Regions from separate parts of the Bradyrhizobium sp. G127 genome, predicted to be linked through region 2. Evidence: predicted binding sites of a transcription regulator. Region 2 holds the regulator's gene; each other region holds the start of a gene.
The links. The regulator PhoB, encoded in region 2, activates phosphate uptake and scavenging genes when phosphate is short. The targets are predictions, from matches to a motif close to TGTCATNNANCTGTCAT.
Positions count from the first base shown of each region.

Region 1: a site for PhoB is predicted at 2,451-2,467, ahead of phnC (phosphonate ABC transporter ATP-binding protein). Genes of this name have one in related genera too.
Region 3: a site for PhoB is predicted at 2,914-2,930, ahead of LVY71_RS11060 (DUF47 domain-containing protein). Genes of this name have one in related genera too.
Region 4: a site for PhoB is predicted at 2,923-2,939, ahead of LVY71_RS00255 (DUF2794 domain-containing protein). Genes of this name have one in related genera too.

Region 1 is NZ_JAKFGN010000002.1:1,139,845-1,144,925, reverse strand. Features, by position in the region: gene LVY71_RS17560 (DUF1045 domain-containing protein) at 1-468, opposite strand, end outside; gene LVY71_RS17555 (alpha-D-ribose 1-methylphosphonate 5-triphosphate diphosphatase) at 492-1,682, opposite strand; gene LVY71_RS17550 (LbetaH domain-containing protein) at 1,726-2,358, opposite strand; gene phnC (phosphonate ABC transporter ATP-binding protein) at 2,590-3,402, shown strand; gene phnD (phosphonate ABC transporter substrate-binding protein) at 3,446-4,384, shown strand; gene phnE (phosphonate ABC transporter, permease protein PhnE) at 4,450-5,081, shown strand, end outside.
Region 2 is NZ_JAKFGN010000002.1:1,339,693-1,344,773, forward strand. Features, by position in the region: gene LVY71_RS18480 (NAD(P)-binding domain-containing protein) at 1-55, opposite strand, end outside; gene LVY71_RS18485 (ArsR/SmtB family transcription factor) at 99-416, opposite strand; gene LVY71_RS18490 (ArsR/SmtB family transcription factor) at 530-880, shown strand; gene arsB (ACR3 family arsenite efflux transporter) at 877-1,938, shown strand; gene arsC (arsenate reductase (glutaredoxin)) at 1,935-2,339, shown strand; gene phoB (phosphate regulon transcriptional regulator PhoB) at 2,886-3,587, opposite strand; gene phoU (phosphate signaling complex protein PhoU) at 3,617-4,333, opposite strand; gene pstB (phosphate ABC transporter ATP-binding protein PstB) at 4,360-5,081, opposite strand, start outside.
Region 3 is NZ_JAKFGN010000001.1:2,344,798-2,349,878, reverse strand. Features, by position in the region: gene LVY71_RS11075 (peptide chain release factor 3) at 1-733, opposite strand, end outside; gene sugE (quaternary ammonium compound efflux SMR transporter SugE) at 894-1,208, shown strand; gene LVY71_RS11065 (inorganic phosphate transporter) at 1,218-2,228, opposite strand; gene LVY71_RS11060 (DUF47 domain-containing protein) at 2,244-2,888, opposite strand; gene LVY71_RS11055 (branched-chain amino acid ABC transporter permease) at 3,025-3,993, opposite strand; gene LVY71_RS11050 (branched-chain amino acid ABC transporter permease) at 3,995-4,858, opposite strand; gene LVY71_RS11045 (ABC transporter substrate-binding protein) at 4,938-5,081, opposite strand, start outside.
Region 4 is NZ_JAKFGN010000001.1:50,503-55,583, forward strand. Features, by position in the region: gene LVY71_RS00230 (ABC transporter permease) at 1-186, shown strand, start outside; gene LVY71_RS00235 (Bax inhibitor-1/YccA family protein) at 395-1,186, shown strand; gene LVY71_RS00240 (GNAT family N-acetyltransferase) at 1,280-1,807, shown strand; gene LVY71_RS00245 (ArsR/SmtB family transcription factor) at 1,811-2,113, opposite strand; gene LVY71_RS00250 (carboxymuconolactone decarboxylase family protein) at 2,189-2,533, shown strand; gene LVY71_RS00255 (DUF2794 domain-containing protein) at 2,547-2,912, opposite strand; gene LVY71_RS00260 (DUF1223 domain-containing protein) at 3,340-4,110, opposite strand; gene acnA (aconitate hydratase AcnA) at 4,240-5,081, opposite strand, start outside.

The DNA.
Region 1 (5,081 bases), 200 kb from region 2:
GACCTGCCGTTTGTTGAGCGCCGACACGTTGCGGCGCTCGCGATCCGCTGTTGTCAGCGGCGCACGGAACTGGTCGAAGGCAATGACGCAATCGTCGGCCAGCTTCTGCAACTCGGCGCAGAAATCATTCGGCGTAATAGCGACGAAGCTGCTAATGCCGCGAACGGTTGGCGCAATTACCGGGATAGCTCGCGGCGTCTGCGCGAAATCGCTCATCGCTGCCACGAGTTCGTCTTCGGTCTTGCCGGGGGCGAGAGAGATGGGGGCTTTCAACGTGGCATGAAAACCATATTTTCGCGGATCGGCGGTGAACTGTTTCCAGCCGTCAATCTCGCTTTCAATGCCTTCGGAGAAAGGAAGGGGTTGCCCCGAATAGGCATCGTACCCGATCAGACCCGCGCCGAACCGATAGAGAGTGCTATCGGCTGACGGGACGAAATAGACGGCGTAGCGGGGGTATTGCGACATGCGAACCCTGAGTAGCTGTCCGCTCAGGCGGGTTCAACCCTGCGTTCGGCGGCAGAGGTCGATAAAATGCGCTGCGGCTCCGTGAGATGGACCATGCGTCCGCCGGCGATCACGGCGACGACACGGGGTCTCAGTGGTTCGCCTGCGTCGACCAATAAAATGTCCGCGCGTTTTCCGGCTGCAATCTGGCCGCGATCGTGCAGTTCGGTCGCCGCAGCTGGTGCGCGCGATACCAGAGCCCAAGCCTGCGGCAGCGGCAGGATATCGTCGGCAGCAAGCCTAAACGCTGCGAGCAGAGGCGCTGGATAGTAGTAGTCCGAGGCCAAAATCGAGCACAGGCCCTTGCTCACCATCTCCGCGGCGCTGATCCATCCGGTGTGGCTGCCGCCGCGCACGACGTTTGGCGCGCCGAACACCGTGAAGTCGCCGCCTTCGACCGCCGCGCGTGCAGTCGCCTCATTGATCGGAAATTCCGCGACGGCGATACCGAGCGACCGGAAGTGGGTGCGCTGATCCGGCGATTCATCGTCGTGGGACAGCAGCGGCACGCCGTTGTCGCGGCCGATGGAGGCAAGCCGCGCGATGGATGCAGGAACCTTGTCCGCACCGGTCATCACCCGTTCGACCAGCAGATCGAACTCAGTTTCGCCAAGACCGGAGCGCTCCACCATGCGGGCGCGCTTCTTGGGATTATTCATCGACGCGGCCGTCATATGCATGTGATCGTTGAAGGCGAGCAAATCGACGCGGCCCGCGGTCAGCCACTCGGCGATGGTCGGCTCGGCGTCGAGGTTGAAAGTCTCCTGCCGGAGATGAAAGCGCGTGTCGGCGGCCAGTTGGGGCCGCATACCTTCGATGGCATCGAGCAGGCGATGCGCATTCTCGGTACCGCGCAGGCCGGGCTCCCATGACCATGTTGTGGCGTGAAAGACCGTCGTGATGCCGTTGGCGATGGCCTGGCGATCGCTGTCGACAAGAGCGACATCGACCGGGAAGTCGACGCCGGGGCGCGGCATCATCTGGCGCTCGAAGGCATCGCCGTGCATGTCGACGATGCCGGGCAGGGCGATCAGGCCATGGCTGTCGAGGCGCAATGAGGCCGCGCTGCCTCGCGAAGACACTTCGGTAATTGTCCCATGCGCGATGTGAATGGACGCATCCTCAAGTGCGTCTCCAATCAATGTCCGGCCGCCTTCGATCAAAATGTCTGGCATGAGTCTCATGTCTTTGCTTCGATGTCCTTCGCTGGAACGCAGGTTAGCTGGCCAGGGTGCTGTTATATTTCTCGACAAAGGCTTCGACCGGCAGATTCCGGAAATCCGCCAGCGCGGTGCGGAGCCGGTCATGGCTCCAGTCCCACCACGCCAGCGCGATCAACTGCTCGGAGACATGTTCCGGAAACCGCCGCCGGATCGGCCGCGCCGGGTTTCCGCCAACAACGGTGTAGTCCGGCACGTCCTTGGTGACGACCGCACCGGCCGCGACCACGGCACCGGTGCCGATATTCCGGCCGGACAGCACGATAGCGCCGTGACCGATCCAGACGTCATGGCCGAACGTCACATGATGACTGCGTCGCCAGGCGAAGAAGTCCGTATCGTCGGCTTCACCTGGAAAATAGGCGCTGGTGCGATAGGAAAAATGCGCCTGCGCGGCGCGATGCATCGGGTGATTGCCGGGATTGATCCGGGTCATTGCCGCAATGGAGCAAAATTTTCCGATGGTGGCGTAGGCAATCTGGCTGTCGTTCACAACGTAAGAGTAATCCCCCATCGTGACTTCGTGCAGAACGGTTCGCGCGCCAATCTCGCAATAGGCTCCCGCGTGGCTGTCATGCAGCCTTGCGGTTGGATCGATGAGTGGTTGAATGGATAGGGCTTTACCGGCCATGAGTAGGGGAATCTCGCAAACGGATTGGCTTGTCCAAGGCGGGGGTCGATGAGACGGCGAACAGTCTCTTCAGGACATTGCATGACGGCATCATGAAGACTGGATGACAATGAGCGTTTTGCCACAGCACTTGCGAATTGAGGGGAGATGTACCGCTGCAACTGACGCTGTCACACAACTGTAGGAAACCGGCGTTAGCGGTGGCTGCAGATATTCTGACGGAGTCGGCGCATGCTTGTGGTGGACGGACTGACGTGCCGGTTCGGGGCGAAGACGGCTGTCGACAATGCGTCCTTCTCGGTTGAGCCCGGACGTTTCGTCGGCGTGATCGGCCGCTCGGGCGCCGGAAAATCCACACTGCTACGCATGATCAACCGGCTGGAAAGCCCGACCGGCGGGCGCGTCCTGTTCGAGGGCGTCGACGTCACTGCGCTGCAAGGCCACGATTTGCGCCGATGGCGTGCCCGGTCGGCGATGATCTTCCAGCAGTTCAATCTGGTCGGGCGCCTCGATGTGCTGACCAACGTCCTGATGGGGCGTCTGGCCGGCGTGCCGCTGTGGCGCTCGCTGCTGCAACTCTGGCCGCATGACGACAAGGCCATCGCTATCTCCGCGTTGGAACAGTTCGACATGATGCCCATGGCGGCGCAGCGCGCGGATCAGCTCTCGGGCGGACAGCAGCAGCGCGTGGCGATCGCCCGCGCGCTGGTCCAGCAGCCCGACATCATATTGGCCGACGAGCCGATCGCGTCGCTCGACCCTCGCAACACCCGGATCGTGATGGATGCGCTGCTGCGTATCAACAAGCATTTCGGCATCACCGTGATCTGCAATCTGCATTCGCTCGATCTGGCGCGGACCTATTGCGATCGCCTGATCGGCATGTCGGCGGGCCGCATCGTGTTCGACGGCGCGCCGGCCTCGCTGACCGACAGCATCGCGCGTGAGCTTTACGATCTCGAAGCCGGCGAGGTGATGGACGAGACACCGGACTTCGTACCTGGCGAACTGGCACCCGTGCTCGGAAATGCTGCCGTCGCATAGTTCTGTTTCCATAAAGACACGACCACTCACCCGAGAGGACATCATGATCAATCGTCGCACCGTCATTGCCGGCGTCGCCGCACTTGCCTTCAGCGCCACCGCCGCCTCGGCTCAGGACTGGATAGCAAAATATCCAGAGCTCACCTTCGCGGTGGTTCCTGCCGAGAACGCCTCGGGCGTGACCGAGCGTTGGGCGCCGTTCATCGCCTATCTGAGCAAGGAACTCGGCGTGAAGGTTAACCTGCGCATCGCCAACGACTACGCCGCTGTGATCGAAGGCCAACGCTCCGGTACAATTCATATTGCAAGCTACGGCTCGGCATCGTTTGCCCGCGCCCGTATGACCGGCGTTAACACTGAGGCGTTCGCCAACGATCGCAATATCGACGGCAGCACCGGCTATTATTCGATGTTCTTCGTGCTGGCGAAAAGCCCCTACAAGACGATCGATGATCTGAAGAGCAAAAACCTCGGCCTCGTTGATCCGAACTCGACCTCCGGCAACAACGTGCCGCGCTTCGAGCTGAACAAAATGCAGATTTCGGACGCCGAATCCTATTTCCGCAAGGTGGTGTTTACTGGCAGCCACGAGAACGCGATGCTGGCGCTCTCCCAGGGCACCGTCGATGTCGCGGCCAATCAGTGGACCGCCGAGAATGACTCGACGCTGGCACAGATGCTGACCAAGGGCATGCTGAAGAACGCCGATGGCTCGCCGATGAAAAAGGAAGACTTCCGTATCGTTCACAAGTCTGCACCGATCCTGAACGGACCCTATGCCGTTCTTGGGGACATGCCGGCCGATCTTAAGACGGCGATTGAAAAGGCATTCTTTGAGACCCCCACCAAGGAGAAGGCCGCCTTCGACAAACTGTCGGACGGACAGAAGAAGGACTTCAATCCGGCGACCACCAAGGACTGGGACGGCATGATCGATCTGATCAAGTTCGTCGATCATCTTCGCAAGAAGAAGGCCTCCTGATTGCAGCACGGGCTGGACGATTTCCGTCCAGCCCTTTCTCTTTCGGCTCATAGAGCATCCTTTCCTTGACGATCAGCCTTTCCAGCTACCCGCCCCAGCAGATCGCAGCACTCGAAGCTGCGTATGATGCAACCGTCGCCCGCAAGCGGTTGCGGTTCATCGCGGGGCTCATCGTCTTTGTGGGGCTGCTGATCGTCGCGGGACTCGGTGCGGAGGTAGCGCCGAAAACCTTCGTCGAGAAGATCGGCAACTTTGTCGGCTATTTCGACCGCATTCTCAATCTCGATACCGGCAAGCGGGTTTGGACCGATCCCGCCGAATGGTTCTGGGGCTGGCAGAAATGGCTGAAGCTGCTGGCGGAAACGCTGCTGCTCAGCTACGTGGGTACCGGCATCGGCGCGGTTGGCGCGTTCTGCCTGAATTTCTTCGCCGCCGCCAATGTGTCGCCGCATCCGGTGGCGCGGTTTGTCGTGCGCCGGTTTCTGGAATTCTGCCGCACCGTTCCCGGTATCGTGTTTGCCTTGATCTTTGTGATCGCCTTCGGGCTGGGACCGATGGCGGGCGTTCTTGCCATCGCGATCCATTCGGTCGGCGCGCTCGGAAAGCTCTATTCGGAGCAAGTCGAGAACATCGATATGAAGCCGCTGGAAGGCGTCCGCTCCACCGGTGCAAGCTGGATGTCGAGCATGCGCTTCGC
Region 2 (5,081 bases):
CGGCAAGGCCAACGGGACCTGCTCCTATGATAGCTACTTTCTTCATCATCTTCATTATCCCATATTTCCAGAATCTTAGAATTATATGGCCGTAAAATTCACGCAATTGATTTTGCGTCCGAGCACTCCGCTTCATCCACGCAACATTCCGCCGCCAGGAAATCGACCAGCCCGCGCATCGTGTCGTATTCCGCGTGACAGATGAGCGTCACCCCATCCCGCTTCTGAAAAACCAAACCCACCGCCATGAGCGCCTTGAGATGATAGGACATCGTCGAACTGGCGACCTTGAGCTTCTCGCCGAGACGGCCAACGGGCATCCCCGCACGTCCGGCACGAACCAAAGTGCGATATATCTTCAACCGGGTGGGACTTCCGAGCGCCTCAAGGCGAGCTGCTGCGTCATCGATCTTCATGCCGCAACATCCCACTACGATGAGCACAGGTCAACCATATTTCTAGAATTTTCGAACAATCGATCGCAGGAGCGTGGATTGACAGCAGCAAACAAATCCATTAATCTGGATATATGAAAAAAACTGAGGCTATCGACGCATTGGCTGCGCTCGCCCAAGTAACGCGACTAGACACATTTCGGCTGCTTGTGAAGCACGAGCCAGAAGGCGTTCCAGCGGGGGAATTGGCTCGCCGGGTTGGTGTTCCACAAAACACAATGTCGGCTCACTTGGCCATTTTGGCGCGAGCAGGTCTGATCGAAGGCGAACGCGAGAGCCGCACCATCCTTTATCGCGCAAAGATCTCGGCGCTTCAGGAACTCACCTTGTTCATGATTCGGGACTGCTGCGGGGGGCGCGCTGATTTGTGTGAATCGCTGATTGCCAGCCTCCAACCCCGTTGCTCGCCAAAAGGAAAACGATGAGCATTTTCGAGCGTTATCTATCCGTTTGGGTCGCGCTGTGCATCGTGGCGGGCATTGCACTGGGGCATGTCATGCCTGGGGTGTTTGCGACAATTGCTGGCGCGGAAGTGGCAAGGGTCAACCTGCCGGTGGCGTTATTGATCTGGCTGATGATCATCCCGATGCTGCTGAAGATCGATTTTGGCGCGCTCGGGCAAGTCAAAGAACATTGGCGCGGCGTCGGCGTGACATTGTTCATCAACTGGGCAGTGAAGCCGTTTTCGATGGCTCTGCTAGGGACATTTTTTATCGGGCATGTATTCGCCCCCATGCTCCCCGCTGGACAGATCTCGTCCTATATCGCCGGCCTCATTCTTTTGGCTGCTGCGCCATGCACGGCGATGGTGTTCGTCTGGTCGAACCTGTGTGAAGGTGAACCGCATTTCACATTGAGTCAGGTCGCCCTCAACGACGTGCTGATGATTTTCTTGTTTGCACCGCTCGTTGGCTTGTTGCTCGGCGTTGCCTCGATCTCGGTACCTTGGGCCACCTTGCTCCTTTCGGTTCTGCTCTACATCGTTGTTCCAGTCGTCATCGCTCAGCTATGGCGCCGCTGGCTTTTGGTCGAAGGAACTCCAGCTTTCAACCTGGTCATGCACCGGTTGCAACCGGTGTCTCTGGTTGCGTTACTCGCGACCCTGGTGTTGCTATTCGCATTTCAGGGCGAGCAAATCCTGGCTCAACCCTTGGTCATCCTTATCCTGGCCGTACCAATTCTGATTCAGGTCTACCTGAATGCAGGCCTCGCGTATTGGCTCAGTCGGCGTTTCGGAGTCGCGTGGTGTGTGGCCGCGCCGGCCGCCCTTATCGGAGCCAGCAATTTCTTCGAGTTGGCGGTTGCCGCTGCCATTAGCCTATTCGGCCTCAATTCCGGCGCAGCGCTTGCGACCGTTGTCGGCGTTCTTGTGGAAGTCCCGGTGATGCTATCTGTCGTCAAAATCGTGAAAGCAACGCGCGAATGGTATGACGCCGGCTCGTCGTCACCTGCAGCAGCCTCAAAGGTAGAGGGACGGTCGTGAGCATAACGATCTATCACAACCCCGACTGCGGGACGTCCCGCAACGCGCTCGCCATGATCCGCCAGAGCGGTGTCGAGCCAGAGATCATTGAGTACCTAAAAACTCCGCCAACCCGAACCAGATTGCTGGAGCTGATTGCAGCGATGGGAATGTCTGTGCGCGCACTGCTTCGCCAGAGAGGCACACCCTATGCTGATCTTGGGCTCGACGATGCGAAATGGACTGACGACGAACTGGTCGATATAATGCTGACACAGCCTATCCTTATCAATCGGCCGATCGTGGTTACACCGAAAGGCGTCAAGCTCTGCCGTCCATCCGAAGCCATCCTCGATATTCTGCCGAACCCGCATATCGGAAAGTTCGTCAAGGAAGATGGCGAGATTATCAATACAGCCTAAGTTTATTGACTTATCTAACATCCGTCCAAATGCCTTGCCGGTTTGATCCTGCAGCATAGCACGCTCATATTGATCGTCAGGGCAGTATTCGCTTGATCACTATCGGCGTGGCTCCGTTCAAGACTTATCGAAGCTACTTAAACGTTTCGACGTCCGACCCAGCAACCGCTTCTGAAACTATCCGGCACCCGACTTCGGTATCGGGATTTCTTTGGCCATTTGGATCTAGTAGTCTCCTACCTCCACATTCATCGAATGCACCGATTCCCTTTCCGGTCCGCTATAGCTCACCGTAGCGGTATATTCTCATCGTTTGCGGCATTCATACCCACCGGTGAATCCGCCTCCGAGTAAATTCCTTAAGGGCATTTCTTGACAGTGGTTCTCCGCCGCACTGCATGAACACGGCAAATAGCAGAACTGTCGCAATGATAGTTGCAGGGGGCCGCCCCTTCGTGACGATCCCGCAAAAACTCTGCGGCACTACAGATCGGGAAACTTCTCTACAAAGTTTGCCAATCTTTCAATATTAGAAAAGAGGGGGTGTTATTCGGCCTTCGCGAAGCGGTCATCGAGAGCGTAGCCGGCGCCGCGAACAGTGCGGATTGGATCCGTCTCACGGCCGAGATTAAGGAGCTTCCTAAGCCGGCCGATGTGCACGTCTACCGTTCGCTCATCGATATAGATGTCGCGGCCCCATACACCGTCCAGGAGCTGTTCGCGGCTGAACACACGACCCGGATGCTCAAGGAAGAACTCGAGCAGACGATATTCCGTAGGCCCAAGATCGATCGGGCGGCCCGAGCGGGCGACACGTCGCCGGTCCCGGTCCAACTCGATGTCGCCGAAGGCAAGAACCGTGGCGAGACGCTCGGGACTGGCGCGCCGCAAAAGGCCTTTCACGCGGGCCAAGAGCTCGGGCACGGAGAACGGCTTAACGATGTAGTCGTCCGCGCCGGTGGCAAGCCCCCTCACCCGTTCGCTTTCCTCGCCGCGCGCGGTCAGCATGATGATCGGAATTTGCTTGGTCTCCTGCCGTGCGCGCAAGCGGCGGCAAAGCTCAATTCCGGACAGACCCGGGAGCATCCAGTCCAACACAATGAGGTCGGGGATGTGTTCCTTGAGCCGGGTGTCGGCATCATCGCCGCGGGCGACGGTTTCGACATCGTAACCTTCGGCATCCAGATTATAGCGAAGCAGCGTCGTCAACGCTTCTTCGTCCTCGACCACAAGAATACGGGCGCTCATGTCCGATCCTTCAATTCATTATCCTTCAGTTAGTTGCCTGACGCGGCCGTTGCAAAAGTCGTCATGTCGCCCTTGGGGCGCTGATCGAGCATCTGCTGGCCTTCAATCATGTAGAAAACCGTCTCGGCGATGTTGGTCGCGTGGTCGCCGATCCGTTCGATGTTCTTTGCACAGAACATCAGGTGAATACAGAAACCGATATTGCGCGGGTCTTCCATCATATAGGTCAGCAATTCGCGGAACAGCGAGGTGCAGATCGCGTCCACTTCCTCATCACCCTTCCACACCGTCATCGCGGCAGGAAGATCGTGAGCGGCATAGGCATCCAGCACCGACTTCACCTGCGACTGCACGAGATCGGTCATATGCTCCAGGCCACGGATCAGCTTCAGCGGATGGAAATCGCTGTCGAGCGCGGCGACACGCTTCGCGATATTCTTGGCGAGATCACCGATCCGCTCAAGGTCGATGGCGACACGCATGGCGCCGACTATCTCGCGCAGGTCCACAGCCATCGGCTGCCTGCGCGCGATGGTCAGCACGGCGCGCTCTTCAATCAGGTGCTGCAGCCTGTCGATGTCGAGATCGGAGGTCACGACACGATTGCCCAGCGTCACGTCGCGCCGGATCAGCGCATCGACAGAATCGACGATCTGCCGTTCGGCCAAGCCCCCCATTTCGGCGACAAGCCGGTTGAGTTCCTGAAGGTCTTCGTCGAACGCCTTGGCGGTATGATCTGAACCCATGATATGTCTCTCCCGCAAAATGCGCGTCAGCCGAAGCGGCCGGTGATGTAATCCTGCGTGCGCCGATCGGTCGGCGACGTGAATATTTTGTTGGTATCGTCGAACTCGACTAGCTCGCCAAGGTACATGAACGCGGTCTTGTCCGATACACGGGCCGCCTGCTGCATATTATGCGTCACGATGGCGATCGTGTAATCTTCCTTCAGCTCCTGGATCAATTCCTCGACCTTGGCCGTCGAGATCGGATCAAGCGCTGAGCAAGGCTCGTCGAACAGGATGACTTCCGGCCGAACGGCGACCGTGCGCGCGATGCAAAGGCGCTGCTGCTGGCCGCCCGACAGGCTGAGGCCACTGGCATTCAGCTTGTCCTTGACCTCGTTCCAGAGTGCGCCGCCCTTCAGCGCAGCCTCGACGCGGCCGTCCATTTCCGACTTCGAGATCTTCTCATAAAGCCGAATGCCGAATGCGATGTTTTCATAGATGGTCATCGGGAACGGCGTCGGCTTCTGGAACACCATACCAATACGCGCCCGCAACAGATTGAGATCCAGCTTCGGATCGAGGATGTTGGTGTTGTCCAACATGAGCTGGCCTACGGCGCGCTGCCCCGGGTAGAGGTCGTACATGCGGTTGAAAATCCGCAGCAGGGTCGACTTGCCACAGCCCGACGGGCCGATGAACGCGGTCACACGGTTCTCGCCGAGAACCAGGTTGATGTTCTTCAGCGCATGGTTTTCGCCGTAGTAAA
Region 3 (5,081 bases), on a different contig from region 2:
TCGAGGCTTCCTTCACCAGTTCAAGTTCGTCGGCGATCTCGCCCGCATCGAGATTGGCGTTGCGGCCGGCCAAATCGGAGATCTCGATTTTCTCCGCAGCCCCGGTCTTGGCGCCTCCGCCCTCCAGCAGGCGAATGCCCCCGGTTTCGATGTCATAGGTGCCCATGAAATCGCGACCGCGACCGACCGGCCAGTTGATCGGCGTGGTATCGAGCGCCAGCGTCTTCTCGATCTCATCCAGCAGATCGAACACGTCGCGGCTCTCGCGGTCCATCTTGTTGACGAAAGTGATAATCGGGATGTCACGCAGACGGCACACCTCGATCAACTTCAGCGTTCGCGCTTCGATGCCTTTCGCAGCATCGATGACCATGACGGCGGAATCGACCGCGGTCAGCGTGCGGTAGGTGTCTTCCGAGAAGTCTTCGTGGCCCGGCGTGTCGAGCAGGTTGAACACCAGATTCTGAAACTCGAAGGTCATCACCGAGGTGACGACGGAAATGCCGCGTTCGCGTTCGATCTTCATCCAGTCCGAGCGCGTGTTACGCCGCTCGCCTTTGGCCTTCACCTGCCCCGCGAGATTGATCGCGCCGCCGAACAGCAGCAGCTTCTCGGTCAGCGTGGTCTTGCCGGCGTCAGGATGCGAGATAATCGCGAACGTGCGCCGGCGCGCCACTTCTTCGGCAAGCGGCGTGATCTGAGACGAGTCAGCGGCGATGGCGGTGTCGGACATGATGGCGAGCGTGTGGCAGGGAAACGCGGCAGGATCAAGGGAGATTCAAAACTCCATGCACTTGCATCTTTCAGGAGGCTGAAGCATATTTGCACGGCGAGGACGGCCTCGATTCACCCACATATCCGCGGGGACGACCCCGCATCGGAGGTTGTCAGCTATGGCATGGACCATACTGTTCATTGCGGGCTTGATGGAAATCGGCTGGGCTATCGGCCTCAAATATACCGACGGATTCACGCGGCTAACGCCGTCGGTTCTGACCCTCATCAGCATGTTCGGCAGCGTCGTATTGCTCGGGCTCTCCCTGAAGACGCTTCCGGTCGGGACAGCCTATGCGGTATGGACTGGCATCGGCACGGTGGGAACCGCCCTGCTCGGCATCTGGCTGCTGGGCGAACCGGCAACGGCCTTGCGGCTCGCCTGTATCGGACTGATCGTCGCCGGGATCATCGGCCTCAAGGTCGTGGCCTAGCTTTCGGGGCTAGCGCCATCCCGCCAGCGTCACGGCAAAATAGGTCGCCGCGGCAACCAGCGCGGCTGCGGGGATCGTGAAAATCCACGCCCACACGATGGAGCCGGCCACATTCCAGCGCACCGCCGAAACCCGGCGGGCCGCGCCGACGCCAACGATCGCGCCGGTGATGGTGTGCGTGGTGGACACCGGCACGCCGAGCCATGTTGCCATGAACAGTGTCGCCGCCCCACCCGTTTCGGCGCAGAAGCCCTGCATCGGCGTGAGCTTGGTAATGCGCAGGCCCATGGTGCGCACAATACGCCAGCCGCCCATCAGGGTGCCGAGCGCCATCGCCGCCTGACATGACAGCACCACCCAGAATGGCACGCTGAATTCACCTCCCAGATAACCCTGCGAATAGAGCAGCACGGCGATGATGCCCATCGTCTTCTGCGCGTCGTTGCCGCCGTGCCCCAGCGAATAAAGCGAGGCCGATGCAAACTGCAAAATGCGGAATGCGCGATCGACCGCGAACGGCGTCGAGCGCACGGATGCCCACGACACAATCGCTGTCAGGGCCAGCGCCAGCAAAAAACCCACCAGCGGCGACAGCACGATGGCGAGCAGCGTTTTCGACAGGCCGCTCCATGCCGCGACGGAAAGCCCCGCCTTGGCGATTCCCGCCCCAAGCAATCCGCCGATCAGCGCGTGCGAACTGCTGGACGGCAAGCCCAGCGCCCAGGTCACCAGGTTCCAGACGATCGCGCCGATCAGTGCAGCAAAAATCACCTGCGCATCGATAACTTCGGGATGGATGATGCCTGTGCCGATCGTCTGCGCGACATGAAGGCCGAACACTGCGAAGGCGATAAAGTTGAAGAACGCTGCCCACGCCACAGCGTATTGCGGCCGCAGCACGCGGGTCGACACGATCGTGGCGATGGAATTGGCGGCGTCGTGCAATCCGTTGAGAAAATCGAACAGCAGCGCGACGGCGATCAATCCGACCAGGATTGGGAAAGCGAGCGAAGCATCCACGGTGCAATCCTGACCCTAGACCTGTTCGATCACGATGCTGTTGATCTCGTTCGCCACGTCGTCGAAACGGTCGGCGACTTTTTCCAGATGTTTATAGATTTCAGCACCCACGATGAAATCCATCGTGTTGCCTTCGCGATGCTTGAGGAAGAGTTCTTTCATGCCGATGTCGTCGAGGTCGTCGACGCGGCCCTCAAGCCGGGTGATCTCCTCGGTCAGCGCCGTCAGCGTCGTGACATTCTCACCCATCGACTGCATCAGCGGTACCGCGCGGCCGACCAGATTGGCGCATTGCACGAGGATGCTGCCGATCTCACGCATCGGCGGCTCGAAGCTGCGGACCTCGAACAGCATGACCGCCTTGGCCGTTTGCTGCATCTGGTCGATGGCATCATCCATCGAGGTGATGAGGTTCTTGATGTCGCCGCGGTCAAACGGCGTGATGAAGGTACGCCGGACCGCGGTGAGGACTTCTCGCGTAACCTGATCGGCATCGTTCTCGAACTGGTTGATGCGCTGGCAGTAGACCGGGGTTTCTTCGCCGCCCTTGAGCATCCCCTCCAGCGCTTCCGCGCCATGCACCACCGATTGGGAATGCCGGGCGAACAGGTCGAAAAACCGCTCCTCCCGGGGCAGCACTTTGCGAAACCAGCCAAGCATAATCGTTCTCCGGCATGACAGAATTTGTCACCTGTCTGTCATAAACCGTTTCCCAGACCAACAGGCGTCTGACCAGCCGCGAACGGCCGGTCATCCACCGGTTTATCCGGGAAAGAAAGCCCGTAAAACCCGAAGGTTACAGCGATCGCTTGAAGAAGTGGGCGATTTCACCGATGACCCCGCGCCGGAAGGTGAGCACGCAGATCACGAAAATGGCGCCCTGAATCACGGTGACCCACTGGCCGAATCCCGCCAGATACTGCTGCATGGCGATGATCACGAAGGCGCCGACCACGGGACCGAACACGGTGCCGAGGCCGCCGACCAGCGTCATCAGCACGACTTCGCCGGACATGGTCCAGTGCACGTCGGTCAGCGAGGCATTCTGCGCCACGAAGACCTTCACCGCGCCGGCCAGACCCGCCAGACTGCCCGACAGCACAAAGGCCAGGAACTTGTACTGGTCAGTCTTGTAGCCGAGCGAGATCGCACGCTGCTCGTTCTCGCGGATCGATTTCAGCACTTCGCCGAACGGCGAGTTGATCGCACGATAGATCAGCAGGAAGGCGAGCAGGAAGATCGCCAGCACGACGTAATAAAGCGTCGTCGTGTTGGACAGATCAAGAAAACCGAACATCATCCCCTGCGGGATGCCCTGGATGCCGTCCTCGCCGTGGGTGAACGGCGTTTGCAGATAGATGAAAAACAAGAGCTGCGACAGCGCCAGCGTGATCATCGCGAAGTAGATGCCCTGCCGGCGGATCGCGATCAGCCCCGTCAGCACGCTCAGCGCGCAGGCACCGACGACCCCCAGAATAATGCCGATCTCCGGAGAGACACCCCAGACCTTCAGCGCATGGGCGGTCACATAGCCCGCCGTGCCGAGGAACATGGCATGGCCGAACGACAACAGGCCGCTGTAGCCAATCAGGAGATTAAAGGCGCAAGCGAATAGCGCGAAACACAGCGCCTGCATCACGAAGTAAGGATACAGCCCCGTCAACGGCACGGCAGCGAGCAACGCCGCCATAATGATGAAGGCAACCATCTCGTCGGTGGTGGAGCGGCCCGTTGCGGGAACAGCGTTGTCAGTGATCGTTGTCATGTTAATTCGCCCGTCCCGTCAATCCCGTCGGCTTCACCAGCAGCACCAGCACCATCAATACGAAAACCACGGTGTTTGAGGCCTCTGGGTAAAAATACTTGGTCAGTCCCTCGATCACGCCGAGCGCGAAGCCGGTGATGATCGAACCCATGATCGAACCCATGCCGCCGATCACTACCACAGCAAACACCACGATGATGAGATCGGCGCCCATCAGCGGACGCACCTGGTTGATCGGCGCCGACAGCACGCCGGCCAGCGCCGCAAGACCGACGCCGAGGCCATAGGTCAGCGTGATCATGCGCGGAACATTGATGCCGAAAGCGCGCACAAGCGTCGGATTTTCCGTCGCCGCGCGCAGGTACGCGCCAAGCCGCGTGCGCTCGATCGTGTACCAGGTCGCGATGCAGACCACGAGCGAGAAGATCACGACCCAGCCGCGATAGATAGGCAGATACATGAAGCCGAGATTGACGCCGCCCTTGAGAATATCGGGAATGGCATAGGGTAAGCCGGACGAGCCGAAATAGTTCTGGAATACACCCTGGATGATGAGCGCCAGACCGAAGGTGAGCAACAGGCCGTAAAGGTGATCGAGCCCTGTCAGCCATTGTAGCATCGTGCGCTCGAGAATAATTCCGAAGCCGCCGACAATCACGGGCGACAGGATCAGCGCCCACCAGTAATTGATGCCGAACAGGTTCAGCAGGAAATACGCGACGAACGCGCCCATCATATACAGCGCGCCGTGCGCGAAATTGATGATGTTGAGCATGCCGAAAATCACGGCAAGCCCGAGACTGAGCAGCGCGTAGAACGATCCGTTGATCAATCCCACCAGGAGCTGGGCGTATAGGGCTTGCATCGTATCGATTCTCTCGCGCGCAGTTAAAACCGTCTATGGAAGGAATGCCCGGCGGCCGGAAGCCGCCGGGCGATCGTGATTATTTCTTCACCAGCGGGCAAACGCTTTCCGACAGCGGCCGGAAGGCCTGCTCGCCCGGCGTCGTACCGACCAGCTTGTAGTAGTCGTAAGGTCCTTTCGACTCCGACGGCTTCTTCACCTCGAAGAGATAGGCCGGATGAAT
Region 4 (5,081 bases), on a different contig from region 2:
GTGGCGGCAGGATCGATCGCCGCATGGCAGATCGTCACCCGGCTGATGACCCTGAGTTTCGCCTGGGAGGCCGGCAGCGCGGCCATCGTGGTGGGTCTGGCGCTGGCTGTTACGGTCGGGCTGGGGCTGATGGGAACATTACTGGCCCTTAACCAAAAGCCGGCAACCGTGCTCCGCGACTTATGACAATTTGTAGCAGCAAATAGCGGGTTTTGCGACATTCAGCCGCGCGCCCGACGTTGCATCCGGTGTGTTAGTTTCCCACATACCGAGCGGGTTCAGAATCCGGCTTGATGCCATCACTGAATGGGCTATCAAGTCGGTCCTCTGGGACAAACTTATAGCTGGCGGCGCAGACCCTTCGCTTTCGCCAGTCAAACACGAGGTTTCGACAATGTCGGACTTGGACCGCAACTACGCTTCTCCGTTCGGCCGGGCCGCCGGGCGCACTGACGCCGCGACCGTCGATGCCGGTCTGCGCTCGTACATGCTCAAAATCTACAACTACATGGCGATCGGCCTTGCCATCACCGGTCTGGCCGCGCTCGGCGTCTACATGGGGGCCGTGACGCCCGACCAGACCGCCGCGGCTGGCCGGATCGGCAACCAGTACCTGACGTCGTTCGGCGTCGCGATGTTCGTCAGCCCGCTGAAGTGGGTTTTCATCCTCGCGCCGCTGGTCATGGTGTTCGCGATTTCGTTCGGCATCAACCGCCTCAAGCCCGCGACGGCCCAGCTCCTGTTCTGGGTGTTCGCCGCGCTGATGGGCATTTCGCTGTCGTCGATTTTCCTGGTCTATACCCACACCTCGATCGTGCGGGTGTTCTTCATCACGGCGGCTTCGTTTGGTGCGCTGAGCCTGTACGGCTACACCACCAAGCGTGACCTGACCGGGATGGGTTCGTTCCTGATGATGGGCCTGTTCGGCATCATCCTGGCGAGCCTGGTGAACCTGATCATCGGCAGCTCGATGCTGCAGTTCGTGGTCTCGGTGATCGGCGTGCTGGTGTTCGCGGGCCTCACCGCCTGGGATACCCAGCGGCTGAAGAACGACTACATCTACGGCTATGCCGCCCAGGGCGGCGACGTGGCAGAGAAGGCCGCCATCACCGGCGCGCTCTCGCTCTACCTGAACTTCATCAACCTGTTCACGCTGCTCCTGCAGCTTCTCGGACAGCGCGACTAACAGTTCTGCCTGACGGATACGAAGCCCCGGCCAAAAGCCGGGGCTTTTGTTTGCGGACTTTCGTTTTCGGCAGAGCGAATTATGCTCCCGCTCATGTCCGACTCCGCGATCCGGTCCGCCACCCCGGCGGACATTCCCGCCATCACCGAAATCTACGCGGAGGCCGTCAGGCACGGCACCGCCACGTTCGAGCTTGAACCGCCGGATGCCGGCGAGATGCGGCGGCGATTCGAAGCGCTGCAGGCCGGCAATTTTCCCTATCTCGCAGGCACCGTGGATGGCCGCATCGTGGGCTATGCCTATGCCGGGCCCTATCGTCCCCGGCCGGCCTACCGCTTCACCGTGGAGAATTCGGTCTATCTCTTGCCCGCCAGCCACCGGCGCGGGATCGGCCTCGCGCTGCTCAACGAACTGATCACGCAATGCGCGGCGCGCGGCTATCGCCAGATGATCGCGGTGATCGGCGATTCCGCCAATGTCGCCTCGATCGGCGTTCACGCCCGCGCCGGATTCGACATGATCGGCACGCATCCGAATGTGGGTTTCAAGTTCGGCCGCTGGCTCGACACCGTCATGATGCAGCGCGCGCTCGGCGCGGGCGGACGCACCACTCCCGAGTGACGATCAATTCTTCTTGCAGAAATGGCTGTAGAGAATGGCCATCACATCGCGCGCAGCCGCATTGCCAATGAAGTAGAACAGGCTGCGGTGCTCGCGCCTGACATCGATGATGCCCGCAGCCTTCAGCTTGGCGAGATGCTGCGACATGGAAGTCTGCGCGATGCCAGTCGCCGCAATCAGATCGCTCACGTTGCGCTCGCCATCGGCAAGTTCGCAGAGAATCAGCAGCCGGTGCGGACTGGCCAGCCCCTTCAGGAAATCAGCCGCCAAGCCGGCCTTTGCCGGCATTTCGTCCGCCAGTCCCATGACCGCCTCTTTACATTTCACATATTTCTAATATCATATATATATGAAATAAAAATCATGCAAGGAATGACAGCAATGGCGAAGGACTATCAGGAAATCACCCGGGGAATTTCCGAGTTTACGCGGGAACTGGGGAAACTGGCGCCGGATGCCATGAAAGGTTTCTACGGGCTGGCGAAGAGCGCCAGCGCGGACGGACAGATCGACAAGAAGACCAAGGAAATGATTGCGCTGGCGATCGGCGTGACCCAGCACTGCGACGGCTGCATCGGCTTTCACGTCAAGGCGCTGAAGGATCTCGGAGCGACGCGCGAGGAAATCGCCGAGGTGATGGCGATGTGCGTCTACATGGGAGGCGGACCTGCGCTGATGTACGCCGCCGATGCGTTGCGCGCCTACGACCAGTTCAGCAACGCATAAAAAAGCGGACCGGCTACACCAGCGCGAGCTTGCGGTCGATCACCAGCAGTACGCGCTCAAGGTCGTGGCCGCGCCGCAGGATCTGGCCGCTGGCGGCGATCACGCTGTAGACGCCCTGCTTGCGGGCCAGCCGCGGATCTTTCTCGATGCGGTAGATCGGCACTTCCGACGCGCGGCGGAAGATCGAGAACACCGCGCGGTCTTTCAGAAAATCGATGGCGTAGTCGCGCCATTCGCCGTCGGCAACCATGCGCCCGTACAGATTGAGAATGCGGTTGAGTTCAGCACGGTTGAAGGTGACGCTTTGGGGGAGCGGCGGCGTGCTGCGCTCCGGCCCCCGGCTCTCGCTTGGATCTCTATCGCCCGATACGGAACTCATCGGCGCCTCCTGTCATCTGGACGACATGATCCACCCGTCCGGTGAAGCCTGCAAGCATGATTTAGGGCCGCATTCTGCCCGGCCAGGAGGCAAGAGGCGCATCACGCGGACGTTAGGCAAAATCATAATGCCGCCTGAATTCGGTCAATCCGCCGCCGTGCTGGATAGCAATAAGAATGAAACTGCGTTGACCCGGTCCTTTCGGCACCGGATTCCTCAGCCCCCAGCCCCCCGGGGTCGTCAGGATCGGGTCTAGTTCTTCGCGGTGAATATTGGATCCCCAATCTTCCGGTCAGCGCAAGCTGGCCGTTTTTGTTTGTGGACCGGTCTGCGCGACTGGCTCACCTCACGAACGAGGGTGCGCACCAATTCAACGCGCACGACATCAGCGCGCGAACGCGCCGGTCATATGTGGCAATCGGAAATTTCAGTTGAGCGAATTGAACGCCGCGCCGAGCATTGCGCCCGGCTTGTCGCGGCTGCCGTCCTGCACATAGACCACCGCCGCATCGACGCCGTCACGCGTGATGTTCTCGATCGGCACGGTCCAGTTCCCGGCCTTGCCGTTCCAGTCGCCGACCTTCAGCATGTTGCGCACCACGTTGTGATACGTCACCTGCTGACCGCGGTTCTCACCGCGCGAGATGGTGATCGGCACCGACTTCGACACGGCGCAGATCCACACTTCGCCGCTCTTGCCGCTGGCTTCCGCCACCGAGACTTTGATCTGGCCGCCGGACTGCGTCATCGTCACCGGCACCGACATCACGCCGTCGACTTTCTGCGTGCGGTTCACCGCATTCTCGATGCCGGCGCGGTCGCTGCCGAGAACATTGGTGGTGCCGTTGACCACAGCCTGCGGCGTGTAGACGCCGCGATCGCCGCGCATATGGGAGTAGGCCTTCTGGCGCGCGCTGAAACGCGAATCCGCCAGCGTGTCCTTCCAGCCGAGATAATCCCAGTAATCGATCGGCAGGCTCAGCGCGATCATCGACGGGTCCTGCGCGAGTTCGCCGAGCACCTTGTCCGCCGGCGGGCACGACGAGCAGCCCTGCGAGGTGAAGAGTTCGACCACGGCGCGCGGCTCGGCGTACACCGGCGTGATGACGGTGAAAATCGCGCAAACGCCAAGCGTACGCGACAGCCGCGACGCAAAAGCGCCGGCTGCCGTCATCTTCGATCCTGGCAAGTCAGACATCCGTCTGCCCCTACGATACATGATGCCTTCCATCAGCAAGAAGGCGGCCTATTGATAGGCCGCCCCCTGAATCCCTGCCACTCACGTCGCAGTGAGCCTGTTCACGGATACGTTTTCGAACCGCAATCCTCAGGCCGCCAGCTTGCGCAGCACGTAATGAAGGATGCCGCCGTTGCGGTAATATTCAAGCTCGTCCAGCGTGTCGATGCGGCAAAGCAACGAAACGTCCTTGCGCGAGCCGTCGGCCGAGACGATTTCCGCCGTTAACTTTTGACGCGGCTTCAGATCGCCCTGCAGGCCGCGAATGGTGACCTGCTCGTCGCCCTTCAGGCCGAGCGACGCCCACGATGCACCGTCCTCGAAGGTCAGCGGCAGCACGCCCATGCCGACGAGGTTGGAGCGGTGAATACGCTCGAAGCTCTGGGTGATCACCGCGCGCACGCCGAGCAGACGCGTGCCCTTCGCCGCCCAGTCGCGCGAGGAACCGTTGCCGTATTCCGCGCCGGCGAACACCACCAGCGGAACCTGCTCGGCCTGATACTTCATCGCGGCGTCGTAGATCGACATCTGCTCGCCGTCCGGCCAGTGCCGGGTGAGACCGCCTTCCGGAACGTTGCCGTCGGCGCCCTTCAGCATGAAGTTCTTGATGCGGATGTTGGCGAAGGTGCCACGCATCATCACTTCGTGGTTGCCGCGGCGCGTGCCGTACTGGTTGAAGTCGGCGGGCCGCACCTGATGCTCGGACAGATATTTTCCGGCGGGCGACGTCAGCTTGATCGAACCGGCCGGCGAGATGTGGTCGGTGGTGATCTTGTCGCCGAACAGCGCGAGGATGCGCGCGCCGATAACATCGACGATCGGCTCCGGCTCCATCTTCATGCCTTCGAAATACGGCGGGTTCTGCACATAGGTCGAGCTCATGTTCCAGGCGTAGGTGTCGCTGGTCACGGTCTTGATCTTGCGCCAGTTGG